3 regions of the Aeromonas aquatilis genome follow, and region 1 is predicted to be linked to each of the others. Evidence: predicted binding sites of a transcription regulator. Region 1 holds the regulator's gene; each other region holds the start of a gene.
What was found. Region 1 encodes sigma-54, which starts transcription at its own class of promoters, with help from an activator protein. Its sites were predicted from a motif close to TGGCACNGTTTTNGCTT; they were not measured.
Positions count from the first base shown of each region.

Region 2: the regulator sigma-54 is predicted to act here: its motif matches at 1,847-1,863, upstream of flhA (flagellar biosynthesis protein FlhA).
Region 3: the regulator sigma-54 is predicted to act here: its motif matches at 2,166-2,182, upstream of flgA (flagellar basal body P-ring formation chaperone FlgA).

Region 1 covers NZ_JBSTYP010000036.1:29,688-35,093, forward strand. Annotated here, with positions in the region: gene kdsC (3-deoxy-manno-octulosonate-8-phosphatase KdsC) at 1-468, shown strand, start outside; gene lptC (LPS export ABC transporter periplasmic protein LptC) at 465-1,025, shown strand; gene lptA (lipopolysaccharide transport periplasmic protein LptA) at 1,012-1,539, shown strand; gene lptB (LPS export ABC transporter ATP-binding protein) at 1,543-2,268, shown strand; gene ACW5W8_RS15060 (RNA polymerase factor sigma-54) at 2,334-3,773, shown strand; gene hpf (ribosome hibernation promoting factor) at 3,794-4,081, shown strand; gene ptsN (PTS IIA-like nitrogen regulatory protein PtsN) at 4,084-4,530, shown strand; gene rapZ (RNase adapter RapZ) at 4,576-5,406, shown strand, end outside.
Region 2 covers NZ_JBSTYP010000019.1:20,438-25,843, reverse strand. Annotated here, with positions in the region: gene fliR (flagellar biosynthetic protein FliR) at 1-669, shown strand, start outside; gene flhB (flagellar biosynthesis protein FlhB) at 662-1,792, shown strand; gene flhA (flagellar biosynthesis protein FlhA) at 1,900-4,002, shown strand; gene flhF (flagellar biosynthesis GTPase FlhF) at 4,019-5,406, shown strand, end outside.
Region 3 covers NZ_JBSTYP010000008.1:55,911-61,316, reverse strand. Annotated here, with positions in the region: gene yfcE (phosphodiesterase) at 1-513, shown strand, start outside; gene ACW5W8_RS04560 (flagella synthesis protein FlgN) at 550-966, opposite strand; gene flgM (flagellar biosynthesis anti-sigma factor FlgM) at 963-1,283, opposite strand; gene flgA (flagellar basal body P-ring formation chaperone FlgA) at 1,375-2,058, opposite strand; gene ACW5W8_RS04545 (chemotaxis protein CheV) at 2,203-3,114, shown strand; gene ACW5W8_RS04540 (CheR family methyltransferase) at 3,132-3,956, shown strand; gene flgB (flagellar basal body rod protein FlgB) at 4,247-4,645, shown strand; gene flgC (flagellar basal body rod protein FlgC) at 4,645-5,064, shown strand; gene ACW5W8_RS04525 (flagellar hook assembly protein FlgD) at 5,079-5,406, shown strand, end outside.

The sequences.
Region 1 (5,406 bases):
GATGGGGTGCTCTCCAACGGCCTCATCTACATGGGAAACAACGGCGAAGAGCTGAAAACCTTCTGTACCCGCGATGGTGCGGGCATGCGAGCGCTGCTCAATGCCGGGATCGAGATCGCCATCATCACCGGGCGTAACTCCCGTATCGTCAGCGATCGGATGAAAAGCCTGGGGGTGGCTCATGTGGTGCAGGGGGCTGATAAAAAGTTGCCTCACTTCGAAGCGCTGCTGGCCAAGCTGGGGCTGACTGCTGAACAGGCCGCCTATATGGGCGATGACACCATCGATCTGCCGGTGATGGCCGCTTGCGGCCTGGGTATCGCGGTGGCCGATGCCCATCCGCTGGTGCTGAGTCGTGCCGATATGGTGACCCGGCTTGGCGGTGGCATGGGCGCGGTGCGCGAAGTGTGTGACCTCATTTTGCAGGCGCAGGGCCACGACGATTATCAGCCCGAGGCCTCGGTATGAGCAGACAGACCCTGTTGTTTGCCCTGCTGTTTCTGGTCGCGCTGGTTGCCTGGCAGCTGGGCAAGGTGGAGCTGGTGCCTGAGAGCGCGGTCAAAATCGAAAACTATCAGCCGGATTTTGTCGCCAAAGATCTGGTGACCACCCGTTTTGATATCAACGGCAAGCGCACCGAGCGGCTGGAGTCGACCTACGCCGAGTATTATCAAATCCTCGAGCAGGCCACCTTCGACAAGCCGGTGGTCTACATGTATGACGATCAGGGGGCCGCCGAGTGGAAGGTGACCGCCGAAACCGGCGTGCTCAACACCGGCGACAACGTCATCCTGCGGGACAAGGTACATCTGGATGGTCTGCTGCCTACCTCTTTCATCTCCACACTGGATACCCCCTATCTGGAGCTGGATCTGGTGACACAAGATGTGCGCAGCAACCGGGAAGTGAACATTCTGGGTCGGGATTTCCAGACCCAAGGGGTTGGCCTCAAGGGCCATCTGGACCGCAAATATTTTGAGTTACTGGATCAAGGCCATGCCATCTATTTCAATGAAAAACGCTAATCTGGCCCTCGCAGCCCTGTTGTTGTGTGGTGCGGTGACCGCCAAAGAGTCCGACTTTGCCGAGAAGGTCTACGTCGATGCCGTCAAACAGGTGGCCGAGATGCAGGACAACCGCATCACCTTCGAAGAGGATGTGACCATCAATCAGGGCACCATCCGGATCAAGGCTGACAAGGTGGTAGTGACCCGTTCCGGCGAGAAAGGGGCCGAGGTGATGACGGCCTACGGCAAGCCCGCCACCTTCTTCCAGATCCTGGATAACGGCAAGCCGGTCAATGCCCACGGCAACACTATCCGCTACGAGCTGAAGAACCGGCTGGTGACCATCACAGGCAACGGTCAGCTCAAGCAGGAAGATAGCCAGGTCAATGGCGATCTGATCCGCTACGACATCGTCAAACAGAAGATGATTGCCGAGAGCAAGAGCCCGAGCCAGCGAGTCAAAACCGTGTTCCTGCCGGATCAGGTAGAGAATTTCGACAAGCCCGCCGACCAGAAGAAGCAGGGAAAATAAGCCATGGCAGTGTTAAAAGCAGTGGGCCTGCAGAAGAGCTACAAGCGCCGCATGGTGGTGAGTGACGTCAGCCTTGAAGTGGGCACTGGCCAGATTGTCGGCCTGCTCGGCCCCAACGGTGCCGGCAAGACCACCTCGTTTTACATGATCGTGGGGCTGGTGCAGCGCGATGCCGGTCTCATCACCATCGACGATCAGGACATCAGCCTGCAGCCCATGCATGTGCGGGCGCGTAACGGCATCGGTTACCTGCCGCAAGAGGCCTCCATCTTCCGTCGCCTGTCAGTGTTCGACAACCTGATGGGAGTTATGCAGACCCGCAAGGGGTTGAGCCGTGAGGAGCGTGAGGACAAGGTTCAGCAACTGCTGGAAGAGTTCAACATCACCCACATTCGCGACAACCTGGGCCAGAGCCTCTCCGGCGGTGAGCGCCGTCGGGTCGAGATCGCTCGTGCGCTGGCGGCCGAACCGCGTTTTATTCTGCTGGATGAACCCTTTGCAGGGGTTGACCCGATTTCTGTGATAGACATCAAGAAGATCATTCAGCATTTGAAAGATAGAGGCCTTGGCGTCTTGATTACCGACCACAACGTCAGAGAGACTCTGGACGTATGTGAGAAGGCCTATATCGTCAGCCACGGCAAGATGATTGCCGAAGGTGCACCGGCTGACATCCTTGCCGATGAGCAGGTCAAGCGCGTCTATTTGGGCGATCAATTCAGTCTATAGTAAGGGGGCATGCCTTCATTTCCTTTGACGAGTGCCTCGCTGAACATAAGGATATCCCGACGTAGATGAAGCCGACATTACAGTTGCGTCTCGGTCAGTCCCTGACCATGACGCCGCAATTACAACAAGCGATTCGTCTGCTCCAGCTCTCCACTCTGGAACTTCAGCAGGAAATTCAGCAAGCGCTCGAAAACAACCCTCTGCTGGAGCAGGAAGAGAGCGAGGCGCAAGAGACCAGTCCGGAAGCGCCGGTCGATGCCAGCCAGCTGGATTCCAGCGATGCCATGGCTCAGGAGCAGATGCCTGACGAGTTGCCGGTGGATACCACCTGGGACGAGGTTTACTCTGCCGGCACCGCCCAGAGCGCGGGCCCCATCCACGATGGGGAAGATAGCGTCTATCAGGGAGAGACCACCGAAAACCTGCAGGATTATCTGTTGTGGCAGATGCGACTCACACCGTTCAGCGATGTGGATGCCGCCATCGCGCTCGCCATCATCGATGCTATCGACGAATCCGGTTATCTGACCGTTGCGCTGGAGGATATCCAGGCTGCCGTCACCAGCGATGACGTAGAGGTGGAACTCGATGAGGTCGAGGCGGTACTCAAACGGGTTCAGCACTTCGATCCGGTCGGCATTGCTGCCCGTTCTGTGCAGGAGTGTTTGCTGATCCAGCTGGATCAGTATGACCCGCAGACCCCCTGGCTCAACGAGGCCAAGGAGGTGATCCTCGAGCACATGGAGCTGCTCGGCAACCGGGATTACCGCACCCTCGCCCGCAAGACCCGACTCAAGGAGAGCGACCTCAAGGAGGTGCTGGATCTGATTCAGCTGCTGGAGCCGCGCCCCGGCAACGGCATCATCCAGAGCGACTCCCAGTACGTGATCCCCGACGTCTCCGTGGTCAAGAAGGGTAGCAAGTGGGTGGTCGAGCTCAATCCCGACTCTGCCCCCCGCATCCGGGTCAACGAGACCTATGCCGCCATGGCCCGCAACGCCCGCAGCAGCACCGACACCCAGTTTATTCGCTCCCATTTGCAGGAAGCCAAGTGGTTCATCAAGAGCCTGGAAAGTCGCAATGACACCCTGCTGAAAGTGGCCAGTTGCATTGTCGAGCAGCAACAGGGCTTTTTCGAGTATGGTGAAGAGGCGATGAAGCCGATGGTGCTCAATGACATCGCCGAAGCGGTAGAGATGCATGAGTCGACCATCTCCCGGGTGACGACCCAGAAGTACATGCATACCCCCCGTGGTATCTTCGAATTGAAGTTTTTTTTCTCCAGCCATGTGAACACCGAAGGAGGAGGAGAGTGCTCATCGACCGCAATTCGCGCGCTCATCAAGAAGCTGGTCACGGCAGAGAATCCTGCCAAGCCGTTAAGTGATAGCAAGATCGCGGATTTGCTGGCCGAACAGGGTATTATGGTGGCGAGACGCACGATCGCTAAGTATCGCGAATCCTTGTTTATCCCACCTTCCAATCAGCGCAAACGCCTGGTTTAGGCAAACAAAAGGATGATGTTATGCAAATTAACCTGACCGGACACCATGTCGAGATCACCGAAGCTCTGCGTGATTATGTGAATAACAAATTTGCCAAACTCGAGCGTCACTTCGACCACATCAACAATGTTCATGTGGTGCTTAGCGTGGAAAAACTGAACCAGATAGCGGAAGCCAAATTGCACGTCAGCGGTGGCGAAGTGTTTGCCAACTCTGAACATGCCGATATGTATGCTGCGATAGACACCTTGCTCGACAAGCTGGACAGGCAGATCATCAAGCACAAAGATAAGTTAAATAAAAAATAACCATGCAACTTGAACACATACTGAGTCGGGACTGCACCAAGAGTGCAGTCCCTTGTACCAGCAAGAAACGCGCCCTCGAGATCATCAGCGAGCTGGCCGCTGAACGCCTTGGCACCTCCCGCCAGGCGCTGTTTGAATGCTTGCTGGCCCGCGAAAAAATGGGTAGTACCGGGATCGGTGCCGGTATTGCGATCCCCCACGGTCGCATTGACGATGAGTTCCCGCCAACCGCGATCCTGATGACCTTTGCCGACCCTATTCCTTTCGACTCCATCGACAATCAACCGGTTGACCTGCTGTTTGCCTTGCTGGTGCCGGAAAGCGAGTGCAAGCAGCATCTCAAGACCCTTTCTCTGATGGCTTCCAAGCTGGGTGACAAGGCGGTTTGCCGCCAGTTGCGTCAGGCAACCAGCGACGAAGAGCTCTATCAGATCATGACCTCGGCCTGATAGCAGGCCAAGGATGAGACACCCGTTTTGGCGTGAGGGAACAAGATGCAGTTAATCGTGGTAAGTGGACGTTCGGGCTCCGGTAAAACGGTAGCCCTGCGAGTGCTGGAAGATCTGGGTTACTACTGTGTGGACAACCTGCCGGTCAATTTGCTGCCCCAGCTGATTGTGTCGGTGGAGAGCCAGTACGACAAATTGGCGGTCAGCATCGATGTGCGCAACCTGCCGAGCGACCCGGAGAAACTGGAAAATCTGCTGGCTCAGGTGCGCAATGAGGGGCGGGTTGAGTTCTCCAGCTTTTTCTTCGATGCCGACAACGGCACCCTGCTCAAGCGCTATGGCGAGAGCCGCCGTTTGCACCCCCTCTCACGCAACAAGCTGTCGCTGGATGAGGCGATTCGGGAGGAGACCCACCTGCTGGCACCCATCTCCTCGACCGCTGACCTGCGTATCGACACCACCACCCTCAGCATTCACGACCTGAGCGAGCTCATTAAGACCCGGGTGCTTGGGAAGAAAGAGAACGAGCTGGTGCTGGTGTTCGAGTCGTTCGGCTTCAAGTACGGCATTCCCAAGGATGCCGACTTCGTGTTCGATGCCCGCTTCCTGCCCAACCCGCACTGGATCCCCGAGCTCAAACCGTTTACCGGCAAGGATGAGCCGGTCGCCAACTACCTCTCGGCGCAGGCCGATGTGATGCTGTTTACTCAGCAGATCGAAAACATGCTGGCGACCTGGTTGCCCCATCTGGAGCGCAACAATCGCAGCTACCTCACGGTCGGCATCGGTTGCACCGGCGGTCAGCACCGCTCGGTCTTTATTGCAGAGCGGCTGGCCAGTGCATTCCGTTTGCTTGGCAAGAACGTGCAGATCCGC
Region 2 (5,406 bases), on a different contig from region 1:
GGACTGGCTCTTGCCATCACTTTTCTGATTGCCCCGCTGTTACCGAAAATGCCCCCCATTGAACTCTTCTCTGCCGCCAGCTTTCTGGTATTGGGCCAGCAGTTGTTGATCGGCATCGCCCTTGGCCTGATGACCCAGTTTCTGATGGAGAGTTTTGTGATGGCCGGTCAGGTCATCGCTATGCAGACCAGTCTCGGCTTTGCCACCCAGGTGGATCCGATGAACGGCCAGTCGGCCCCCGTGGTGGGACAGTTCTATCTGATGCTGGCAACCCTGGTGTTTCTGGCACTGGATGGTCATCTGGTGATGTTGCAGTTGGTGATCCTCAGTTTTGAGACCTTGCCGGTGTCGGACATCGGACTCACTTTACCTGCCATCCGTACTCTGAGCGGTTTTCTCGGTGTGATGTATCAGGCCTCACTGGTGATGGCGCTTTCTGCCATCATTGCCTTGTTGCTGATCAACTTTGCTTTTGGTGTGATGACCCGGGCGGCGCCGCAGCTCAACATCTTCAGTATCGGCTTTGCGGTCAGCATGATGTCGGGCTTGCTCATCCTCTGGCTCACTATCGGCGGGTTCCTCGGTCACTTTGACATCATGTGGGAGCGGGTGCAGGAGGTCAGTTGCGAGCTGATCAACACCCAGTGCTTCGGGGGCGCTCATGGCTGATACCGACCAGGAACGTACTGAACAACCCACGGGCAAACGACTGCAACAGGCCCGTGAAAAAGGGCAGATTGCACGTTCAAAAGAGTTGGGGACCGCCAGCGTTCTGCTCTCGGCGGTCTTTGGCCTGTTAATGCTCAAGGGCTCGCTGGCTGCCGCCATGGTCAAGGTTGTCACCATGGGCTTTACCCTGGAGCGGGAGCAGGCTTTCGAACCCAATGCCATGATCGCTATAGTGCCAACGCTGCTGGGGGAACTGGTGCTGCCACTGGGGCTTTTGTTTGCGCTAGTGGCGATTGCTGCCTTTATTGGCAATACCTTGATGGGGGGGATGAACTTCTCCACCGAAGCAATGATGCCCAAGATGAGCAAGCTGAGTCCACTGAACGGACTCAAGCGAATGTTTGGGGTGCAGTCGCTGATCGAGCTGGTCAAATCCATCGCCAAGGTGGTGTTCATCACCCTGTTTGCCTGGTGGATGTTATCCAGCCAGTTCAATCACCTGCTCAACCTCTCCATGGAGGGGTTTCCCGGCGGCATTATCGATGCGCTGGAGCTGTTTCTCTGGATGCTGATCATCCTCTGCTGCGCCCTGCTTCCCATCGTTGCCATCGACGTGCCGTTCCAGCAGTGGAACCACATGCGTCAGCTCAAGATGACCAAGCAGGAGGTGAAGGACGAGTTCAGGGACAGCGAAGGCAAGCCCGAGGTAAAGGGTAAGATCCGCCAGCTGCAGATGCAGATGGCTATGCGCCGGATGATGGGGGATGTGCCCAAGGCCGATGTGGTGATCACCAACCCGACCCACTACTCGGTGGCGCTCAAGTATGATGCGGGCAAGCCTGGTGCTGCACCCAAGGTCGTGGCCAAGGGCACCGATGAAATTGCAATGAAGATCAGGGAGATAGCCAGAGAGTACGAGATCCCCATCATGCCTTCACCCGATCTGACTCGGGCGATTTACCACTCTACCGAGCTGGGTCGTGAAATACCTGAAGGATTGTTTGCTGCGGTTGCCCAGGTGCTCGCCTATGTCTTCCAGCTCAAGAAATTCCGTCGTGGTCAGGGGCGCCGTCCCCAGCCGCTGGCCAAGGATCTCCCCATCCCGACCGAATATCGCAAATGACAAAGTTCTGACGTAGTCAAAATAAATCCATTGCATTTCAATGTCTTGTATTGTTGGCTTGATGTTTGCTTTATTCTGGCACCAGCAGGTTGAAATTGAGAAGCGCGATGGAATTCAAGGCAGTATTGGGCCAGTTCAAAGAGTACAGGGGAGTATTGAGCAAAGGCCTTGGTACCCCTCTGCTGGTATTGGCTGCGCTCGGCATGGTGGTGTTGCCCATTCCGCCGCTGATGCTGGATGTGCTCTTCTCCTTCAACATTGCCCTCTCCATCGTGATACTGCTGGTGGCCGTCTATACCCGGCGTCCCCTCGAATTTGCTGCCTTCCCGACCGTACTGTTGCTCGCTACCCTGCTGCGATTGGCGTTGAACGTCGCCTCGACCCGAGTGGTGTTGCTGGAAGGTCATAATGGTACTGCCGCTGCGGGCCATGTGATCGAGGCGTTCGGCAACGTGGTGATCGGCGGCAACTATGCGGTCGGCATCATCGTTTTTACCATCCTGATGATCATCAACTTTGTGGTGATCACCAAGGGTGCCGGGCGGATCGCGGAAGTGAGTGCCCGTTTTACCCTTGATGCGATGCCGGGCAAACAGATGGCTATCGATGCCGATTTGAACGCCGGCCTTATCAATCAGGAAGAGGCGAAGAAGCGTCGTCAGGATGTGACCCAGGAAGCGGACTTCTACGGCTCCATGGATGGTGCCTCCAAGTTTGTCAAAGGGGATGCCATTGCGGGCATCATGATCCTCTTTATCAACATCATCGGCGGCTTCATCATCGGGATGATGCAGCACCAGCTGACCTTCAGCGAATCTGCCGAGATCTATACCCTGTTGGCCATCGGTGACGGTCTGGTGGCGCAGATCCCCTCCCTGCTGCTCTCCATCGCCGCCGCCATCATAGTGACCCGTCAGAATACCGATCAGGACATGGGTACCGCAGTACTGGGCCAGCTGTTTGACAATCCCAAGGCACTGATCATCTCTGCCGGCATTCTACTGATGATGGGACTGGTGCCGGGGATGCCGCATTTCGCCTTCCTGAGTCTGGGGGCTCTCGCCGCCGCTGGCGCCTGGTGGTTGCTGCGCCGCGAGAAACTGGCTGCCGCCAAAGCGGCCAAGGGTGAGCTGTTGCCTGCCACTGCCGAACAACCCCATGAGCAGAAAGAGCTGAGCTGGGACGATGTGATGCCGGTGGATATCATCGGGCTGGAAGTGGGTTATCAGCTGATCCCGCTGGTGGATCGCAATCAGGGTGGCGAACTGCTCAACCGGATCAAGGGGGTGCGCAAGAAACTCTCGCAAGAGCTGGGCTTTTTGGTCCCGGCCGTCCACATTCGCGACAACCTGGATCTGGCGCCAAACCAATACCGCATCACTTTGATGGGGGTCAGTACCGGCGAGGCCAATGTCTACCATGATAAAGAGATGGCCATCAATCCGGGGCAGGTGTTCGGCCAGATCCAGGGGATAGCCACTCGGGATCCCGCCTTCGGACTGGAAGCAGTCTGGGTTGCCAAGGAGATGGTCTCTCAGGCACAGACGCTGGGGTATACGGTGGTGGATACCGCGACGGTGGTGGCTACTCATCTGAGCCAGATCCTGACCAATCATGCGGCTCTGCTGCTGGGTCATGACGAGGTACAACAACTGCTCGACATGATTGGCAAACATCAGAGCAAGCTGGTCGAAGGTCTGGTGCCGGAAGTCATCAGCATGGGTAACCTTGTGAAGGTCTTGCAGAATTTGCTCAATGAAGGCGTGCCAATCCGCGATATGCGCACTATCCTGCAGACCCTGGTTGAATACGCGCCGCGCAGTCCGGATCCGGAAGTGCTCACAGCCGCTTGCCGGATTGCCCTGCGTCGCCTGATTGTGCAGGAGATTGCAGGCCCCGATCCCGAGCTGCCGGTGATTACCTTGGCGCCGGAATTGGAACGTATATTGCATCAATCCCTGCAGGCTGGTGGCGGTGATGGTGCCGGTATTGAACCGGGTCTGGCAGAGCGGATGCAGCGTTCGCTGGTGGAAGCCACTCAACGACAAGAATTGGAAGGCCAACCGGCCGTGCTTCTGACATCGGGGATCTTGCGCAATACCCTGGCGAAATTTGTCAAGAATGCCATTCCTGGATTGCGCGTTCTGTCTTATCAGGAAGTGCCCGACGACAAGCAGATCCGCATCGTCAGTGCGGTAGGGCAGAACTAGTTAGCGGAGACGACGGGTGAAGATTAAGCGGTTTTTTGCCAAGGATATGCGAACGGCTCTGGCCGAGGTCAAGGAGACTCTCGGGCCTGACGCCGTCATCATGTCCAACAAGAAGGTCACCGGAGGGGTAGAGATAGTCGCCGCAGTCGATTATCAATCCCAGGTCCCGGGGCCCAAAGATGCGCCGGTTCGCCGTCAGCTGAACGATGAGAGCGTCAATATTTCGTCTGCTGCACGGCAGATGATCCGCCCCGAGCCGTCGCCGGCGAAGGAGCAGAACGAACATTATGCCGATACCCTGGCCGCCTTGCTGGCGCGCCAGCAGAAGCTCAAGCCGGGCAATGGGGCGCCAATGGGTAATACCCAATCGGCCGGTCTGGCCGCTGCCAATGCAGCGCCCAGAACATTGGCCGAGCAGGGGCAGTGGGGCGCAGCCCCCGAACCTGCCAAGCCCAAGGCCCGGGTTGCGTCCGGCCAGCGTGCTCCTCAACCTGCCCAGCGGGATCATGAGATGGAGGGGATGCGCAAGGAGATGGCCAGCATCCGCAAATTGCTGGAGCACCAGATCTCCGGGCTGATGTGGCAAGAGGTGGAGCGCCGCGAACCGATGCGGGCCCTGCTGATCAAGGAGCTCAAGAAACTGGGCTTTGACGATGCGTTTGCCGATCAACTGGCGGGACTGATCCCCGAAGATATGTCCATCCATCAGGCGATGGCCCAGTTGGCCGAAGTGCTGACGGCCCAGCTCAAGATCAGTGAGGACGAGATCATGCGTCAGGGCGGCGCGGTTGCACTGCTTGGCCCGACCGGGGTGGGCAAAACCACTACCATCGCCAAGCTGGCTGCTCGTTTCGCCATGAAGTATGGCGCCGAGCAGGTGGCGCTGATCACCACCGACAACTACCGGATTGGTGCCCATGAACAGCTGCAGACATATGGTCGCATCATGGGGTGTCCGGTGCGGCAGGTGCGTGATGCCGAAGAGCTGGCCAATGCCCTTTATCAGTTCCGCCACCGTCGGCTGGTACTTATCGATACGGCCGGGGTGGGTCAGCGGGACATCCGGTTGACCGAGCAGCTCGATACCCTGGTCAAGAATGCCAAGGTACGGATCCGCAGTTATCTGGTGATGTCGGCAACTTCCCAGCGTCGGGTGATGCAGGAGGCGGTGGACCATTTCCGGCGTATTCCATTAAGCGGCTGCATACTTACCAAATTGGATGAAAGTCTGAATCTGGGCGAAGTGATTAACGTGTGTATCCAGAATTCATTGCCCATCAGCTATATCACTGACGGACAAAGGGTTCCGGAAGATATTCAGGTTGCCAATGCGGCGCAGCTCGTTGGGGCTGCCATGGGCTCGCTGGAGCGAGAAACAGAGGAGCCCTATTTCTGGGGCGCAGG
Region 3 (5,406 bases), on a different contig from region 1:
GGCAGCATCATTGCGCTGGAGCGGGTGCTGACCCAACTTGAGCCCTGGCAGCCGGATCACTATCTGCTGCTCGGCGATCTGCTCAACCATGGCCCGCGCAATCCTCTGCCGGAAGGGTATAACCCGGCCGCCGTGGCCGACCTGCTCAACGAGTTGGCACCGCAGATCATCGCGGTGCGGGGCAATTGTGATTCCGAAGTGGATCAGATGCTGTTGCGCTTTCCTATCACCGCCCCCTACAACCAGCTGCTGGTCGATGAGCGGCGCTGGTTTGTCAGCCATGGCCATCTTTATCGCCCGGACGAGGTTCAGCTTCCGGCGGGTAGTCTGTTCCTGAGCGGCCACACCCATGTGCCGGTGCTGGAGTGGCAGGGGGAACGGATATTGATGAACCCGGGGTCAATCTGTTTCCCGCGCGGCGAGTTGCCGGCCAGTTACGGGTGCTATGAGGACGGGTTACTGCGCGTCAATGCGTGTGAGGACGGGCGAGAGTTGTTGCGACTGGTGCTTTAAAACGGACAGCAAAAATGCAAGGCCTGATAAGAGATGTCAGGCCTTGATACCGTAGGAGCGGGTGCCAGAGCGAGTATTACCCTTGGCGTCATAGGTCAGGCTGTTGCGATCGCGCAGCTGACTAAGAAAGGTTGCCAGACGACGGTTTGAGACGATGCTCAATTCAAGCAAGCGACCGTTGATATCATTTTGTGCCTGGCAGGCATCCAGTTTTGCACGAACCTGCGCCATCTCGTCGGGATAGGCTGCCAGCTGCAGTGCCAGTTCTGGCATCTCTGCCAGCGTCTTGTCCAGGGTTTCTATCGCAGCAAGCAACTGCTGTTTGCGCTCGGTCAGTGCAGGCAGGGCCAGTGCCTGATGCTGCTCGAGCAAGCTGAACTCCTCTTCCAGAATGCCTTGCATCTGGCTGAGGTAATCATCTTGAGTGTGCAGTAACGAAGGTAAGTCCATCATCCCAGAACTTTGTCCAGATTGGCCTCGAAACTGAACATCTTCTTGGCAACAGCGTCGCTGTTGACCTGATATTCGCCACTCGCGACGGCTTTTTTCAGTCGTTCGACCTTGCTCTCATTGCCGGTCGAGGCAGTATTGAGGTTTTGTTGCATCTTTTGCAATTGTTGCGCCTCACTGGTCAAGGAGACGGAGTCCAGCTTGACAGTAGCCGCTTTGTTTTCGGGCGATGAGGTGACTGACTTGCTGCCTGTCCCCTGGCTATTAGCGGTATTTTGCAACCGATTGTTCGCCAAGTTGTTGATATTGTTGATGGCCATTTTAGTTACCTTCGTCTGCTTTAAGGTTTGCTTACCTGTTTATCGGTGCGGCAGGTCAAAACTTTAGAAAAAAGTTGTCAAGGATCCGAATTTAAAACGAGACCGATACGGCCCCCACAGCACTGACTTTACCCTCAACGGTTTTGCCGGAGCGAATATTGACGAGTTTGATGATCTCTCCGAAGCTGCCATCTTGCAAGGCTCGGGCCATGGTTTTGATCTGGAAGTTGCTGTTTTCTGCCGTCACAGTGACCTGATCTCCTTTACACACTACACAAACCTGGCTCAAGCGGATGGGCTGCCCCGGTTTTAGCTCTCGCTTGCTGCGCACCCCGATAAGAGGAGCTGTATCAGTCTGGTAGTCGCCGCGGATCAGGGTCTGATCCTGATAGGCCAAGACCAGCTGGCTTTCACTCAGCAGATCCCCCTTGGCGATGGGATTGGCCACCGTGACATAGGGTTTTTGAATGCTGACTCGCACCGGGAGATAGACATCCCAGGGTTTGTCTTCCTCACATTTAAGGTAAACTGTTGTATTACGGCGAATTTCCATTTTTGCTGGTAAGCTGATAGTCAACAGATCATCGCAACGGGTCAGTGGGAGCCGTTCATCCAGCGTGGCAGAGGTGACCTCAGCTCTGGCATCCAACGGAATATCCAGCTGGCTGTAAACGAACTCTTGTGCCTTTTCTTGCAGATAAGTAGTGACGTCCGAGGCGTAGCTGGAAGATATGCTGCCAAAAAAGAGGCTGATGAGTAAAAGTCGGTTAATCATTTTCGCTCGTTGGTCGATAAGTTGTTCACGCATATCACCATATTTAACTATGATTGCTTCAGAATCTTTTCGTTGTCACATTGATAGTCTGACGCAATCCATCATGCATGCATGATTAATGCCAAGCGTTTTTAGGGAGTGTTTATGGCCAGTATTCTGGACTCGGTCAACCAGCGTACCCAGCTCGTGGGACAAAACCGGTTGGAGTTGTTGTTGTTTCGTCTCAACGGACGTCAAAGATTTGGCATCAACGTATTCAAAGTGCGTGAAGTGTTGCAGTGCCCCCCCTTGACCGTGATGCCCAAGTTGAACTCCTGCATTCGCGGGGTCGCCCATATTCGTGGCCAGACGATTTCGGTCATCGATCTCAGCATGGCGGTTGGCAAGCGTCCGATTGAAGATTTGAGCAAGTGCTTCATTATCATCTCCGAGTACAACCGTTCCATTCAGGGTTTTCTGGTGCATTCGGTCGAACGCATCATCAATATGAACTGGGAGTCGATCCTGCCACCGCCCAAAGGGGCGGGGCGCATCAACTACATGACGGCGGTCACCGAGGTGGACGGCGAGTTGGTCGAAATCCTTGATGTTGAACGTATTCTCAACGAGATCTCCCCGGTTTCTACCGAAGTGAGCAAAGAGCTGGTGGAGTCGAGCGTCGAACACCCGACCCTGGGACGTCCGGTACTGGTTGCCGATGACTCTTCCGTGGCACGCAAACAGGTGCAGCGTGCGCTCGAGGCCATCGGGGTTGAGTGCGTGCTGGCAAAAGATGGTCGTGAAGCATTGAATATGCTGCTAGAAATGACCAAAAATGGCCCTATCAAGGATCAGATTGCGCTGGTGATTTCAGATATCGAAATGCCGGAAATGGATGGCTACACCTTCACTGCCGAAATCCGGAATAATCCCAATCTCAAGGATTTGCATGTTATTCTGCATACTTCCCTCAGTGGGGTATTCAACCAGGCAATGGTGCAGAAAGTGGGGGCCAACAATTTCATCGCCAAGTTCCAACCAGATGAACTGGCCAAAGCCGTACAAAACGCACTCTAATAAAGAAGAACAGCTGCATGAAGACACTTTCGGACGACTTATACAAACAGTTCAGCAACTTTCTGGCGGTTCAGAGCGGGATCGTGCTGGGTGATAACAAACAGTATCTGGTGAAGAGCCGTCTTTCACCGTTGATGGCTCAGTTTGGCATCGAGAGTCTGTCTGATCTGGTTACCCGTGCAATGAGTGTGCGAGAGCGTGACCTGAAAATGGCCGTGGTGGATGCCATGACAACCAACGAGACCCTCTGGTTTCGTGATACCTATCCGTTTCAACTGCTTACCGACAAGATTTTCCCTGAATTGGGGAAAAGCGGCCGCCCTATCAAGATCTGGTCTGCGGCATCGTCGTCAGGTCAGGAGCCCTACTCCATTGCCATGACGGCGCTGGAGCAACAGATGAAAAAGCCGGGTACCTTACCTGGTGGCGTTCAGATTGTCGGAACGGATATCTCGACGACCATGCTCAACCAGTGCAAGGAAGGCATTTATGACAGTCTTGCACTGGCTCGCGGGTTGTCACCCGAGCGCAAAAAGATGTTTTTTGAGCCATACGGCGACAACAAGATGCGGGTGGTGGAGCGAGTCAGAAAATTGACCACCTTCCGGCCGATAAATTTGCTGGAGAGTTACAGTCTGCTCGGAAAATTTGACATTATTTTCTGCCGCAACGTGCTCATCTATTTCGCGCCGGAAGTGAAGTCAAAGATCCTCAACCAGTTTGCTGCCAGCCTCAATCCCGGCGGCTACCTGATGCTAGGGGCTTCCGAGTCGCTGGCCGGATTGACCGACCGGTTCGAGATGATCCGCTGCAATCCGGGGATCGTCTACAAGGTCAAATAGGTCTGATGGCCTTGATAGTCGGGGTTCTCCCAGATATTACCAGTTACTGTAACGAGGGAAGCGACGAGCTTCCCTCTTTCTTTATCTACCGCTCAATTTCTCTATTCAGCTGCCATTTCTCGCCACTGCAACTATGGTTCAAAACCTGTGGTGGCCAGACGTTACCTTGCTGGGGGGGCGAGATGCTGCTGTGTCCGTTCAGACGTGTGCTCATACCCAGGCCATCGATTTGAGCTATTCGCTTATGGCACATCTCTTGCAGACAAAATATACCAAGTAGGAGGTGTGTTATGGCTCTTTCATTTGACAAGGCATTCGGTGTTCATCAACACACGATAAGCGTTCGCGCCAAGCGTGCTGAGGTGCTGTCCAGCAATATCGCCAACGCGGATACGCCGGGCTTCAAGGCCAGGGATATCAATTTCGCGCAGGCGTTGCAGGAGGCCCAGTCGCATCAAGGTTTTGGTCTGGCAACGACCAGCGAAAAGCACTTTGCCTTGAATATGGATGCTCCGGGTACCGTGCAATATCGCAACCCGCTGCAACCGGATACCGGTGACGGCAATACGGTTGATGTGCAACAGGAGCGTAGTGAATTTCTGCGCAATAGCCTCGAGTACCAAACCTCCCTTGAATTTATGAATAGCAAGATCAGTGGCCTGCTGAAGGCCCTGAAAGGAGAGCAGTGATGAGTTTGTTCAAGGTCTTTGACATAGCAGGCTCGGCTATGAGCGCACAGTCAGTGCGGCTCAACACGGTTGCCAGCAACATGGCCAACGCGGACAGCGTCAGCTCCAGTGTGGAAAATACTTACCACGCCAGGCGGCCAGTCTTTGCCGCCCAGCTCGATCAGGCGATGTCTGACAAGCAGGGCTCGGTCGGGGTGGAAGTGAAGGGCATTGTCGAGAGCAAGGCGCCACTGCTCAAGGAGTACAACCCCAACCACCCGATGGCGGACAAAGACGGTTTTATCTTCAAGCCAAACGTCAACATGGTTGAAGAGATGGCTGACATGATCAATGCCTCGCGCAGCTACCAGACCAACGTACAAGTTGCAGATTCGGCCAAGAAGATGCTGCAGCAGACGCTCCAGCTCGGCAAATCCTGATAGGGGGATGCAAGATGGTCGATAAAACCAACAATATGAACGGCATCAACCGGACCTCGACTCAGATGGGGGGCACTCCCCCGGCACCGAAGAAAGAGCTGGATCAGGCTTCATTTATGAAGCTGCTGACTATGCAGTTGTCATATCAGGATCCCTTCAAGCCGGTCGACAATGCCCAGATGCTTTCCCAGATGGCCTCCATGTCTACGTCGGAGGGGATCAGCAGTTTGTCCAATCAGATGGGTAAGCTCAACGATCAGATGATCTCCAGCCAGGCCCTGCAAGCCTCTTCTCTGGTGGGACAAAATGTGCTGCTCCAGGGTAATACCGGATTTTTAGATA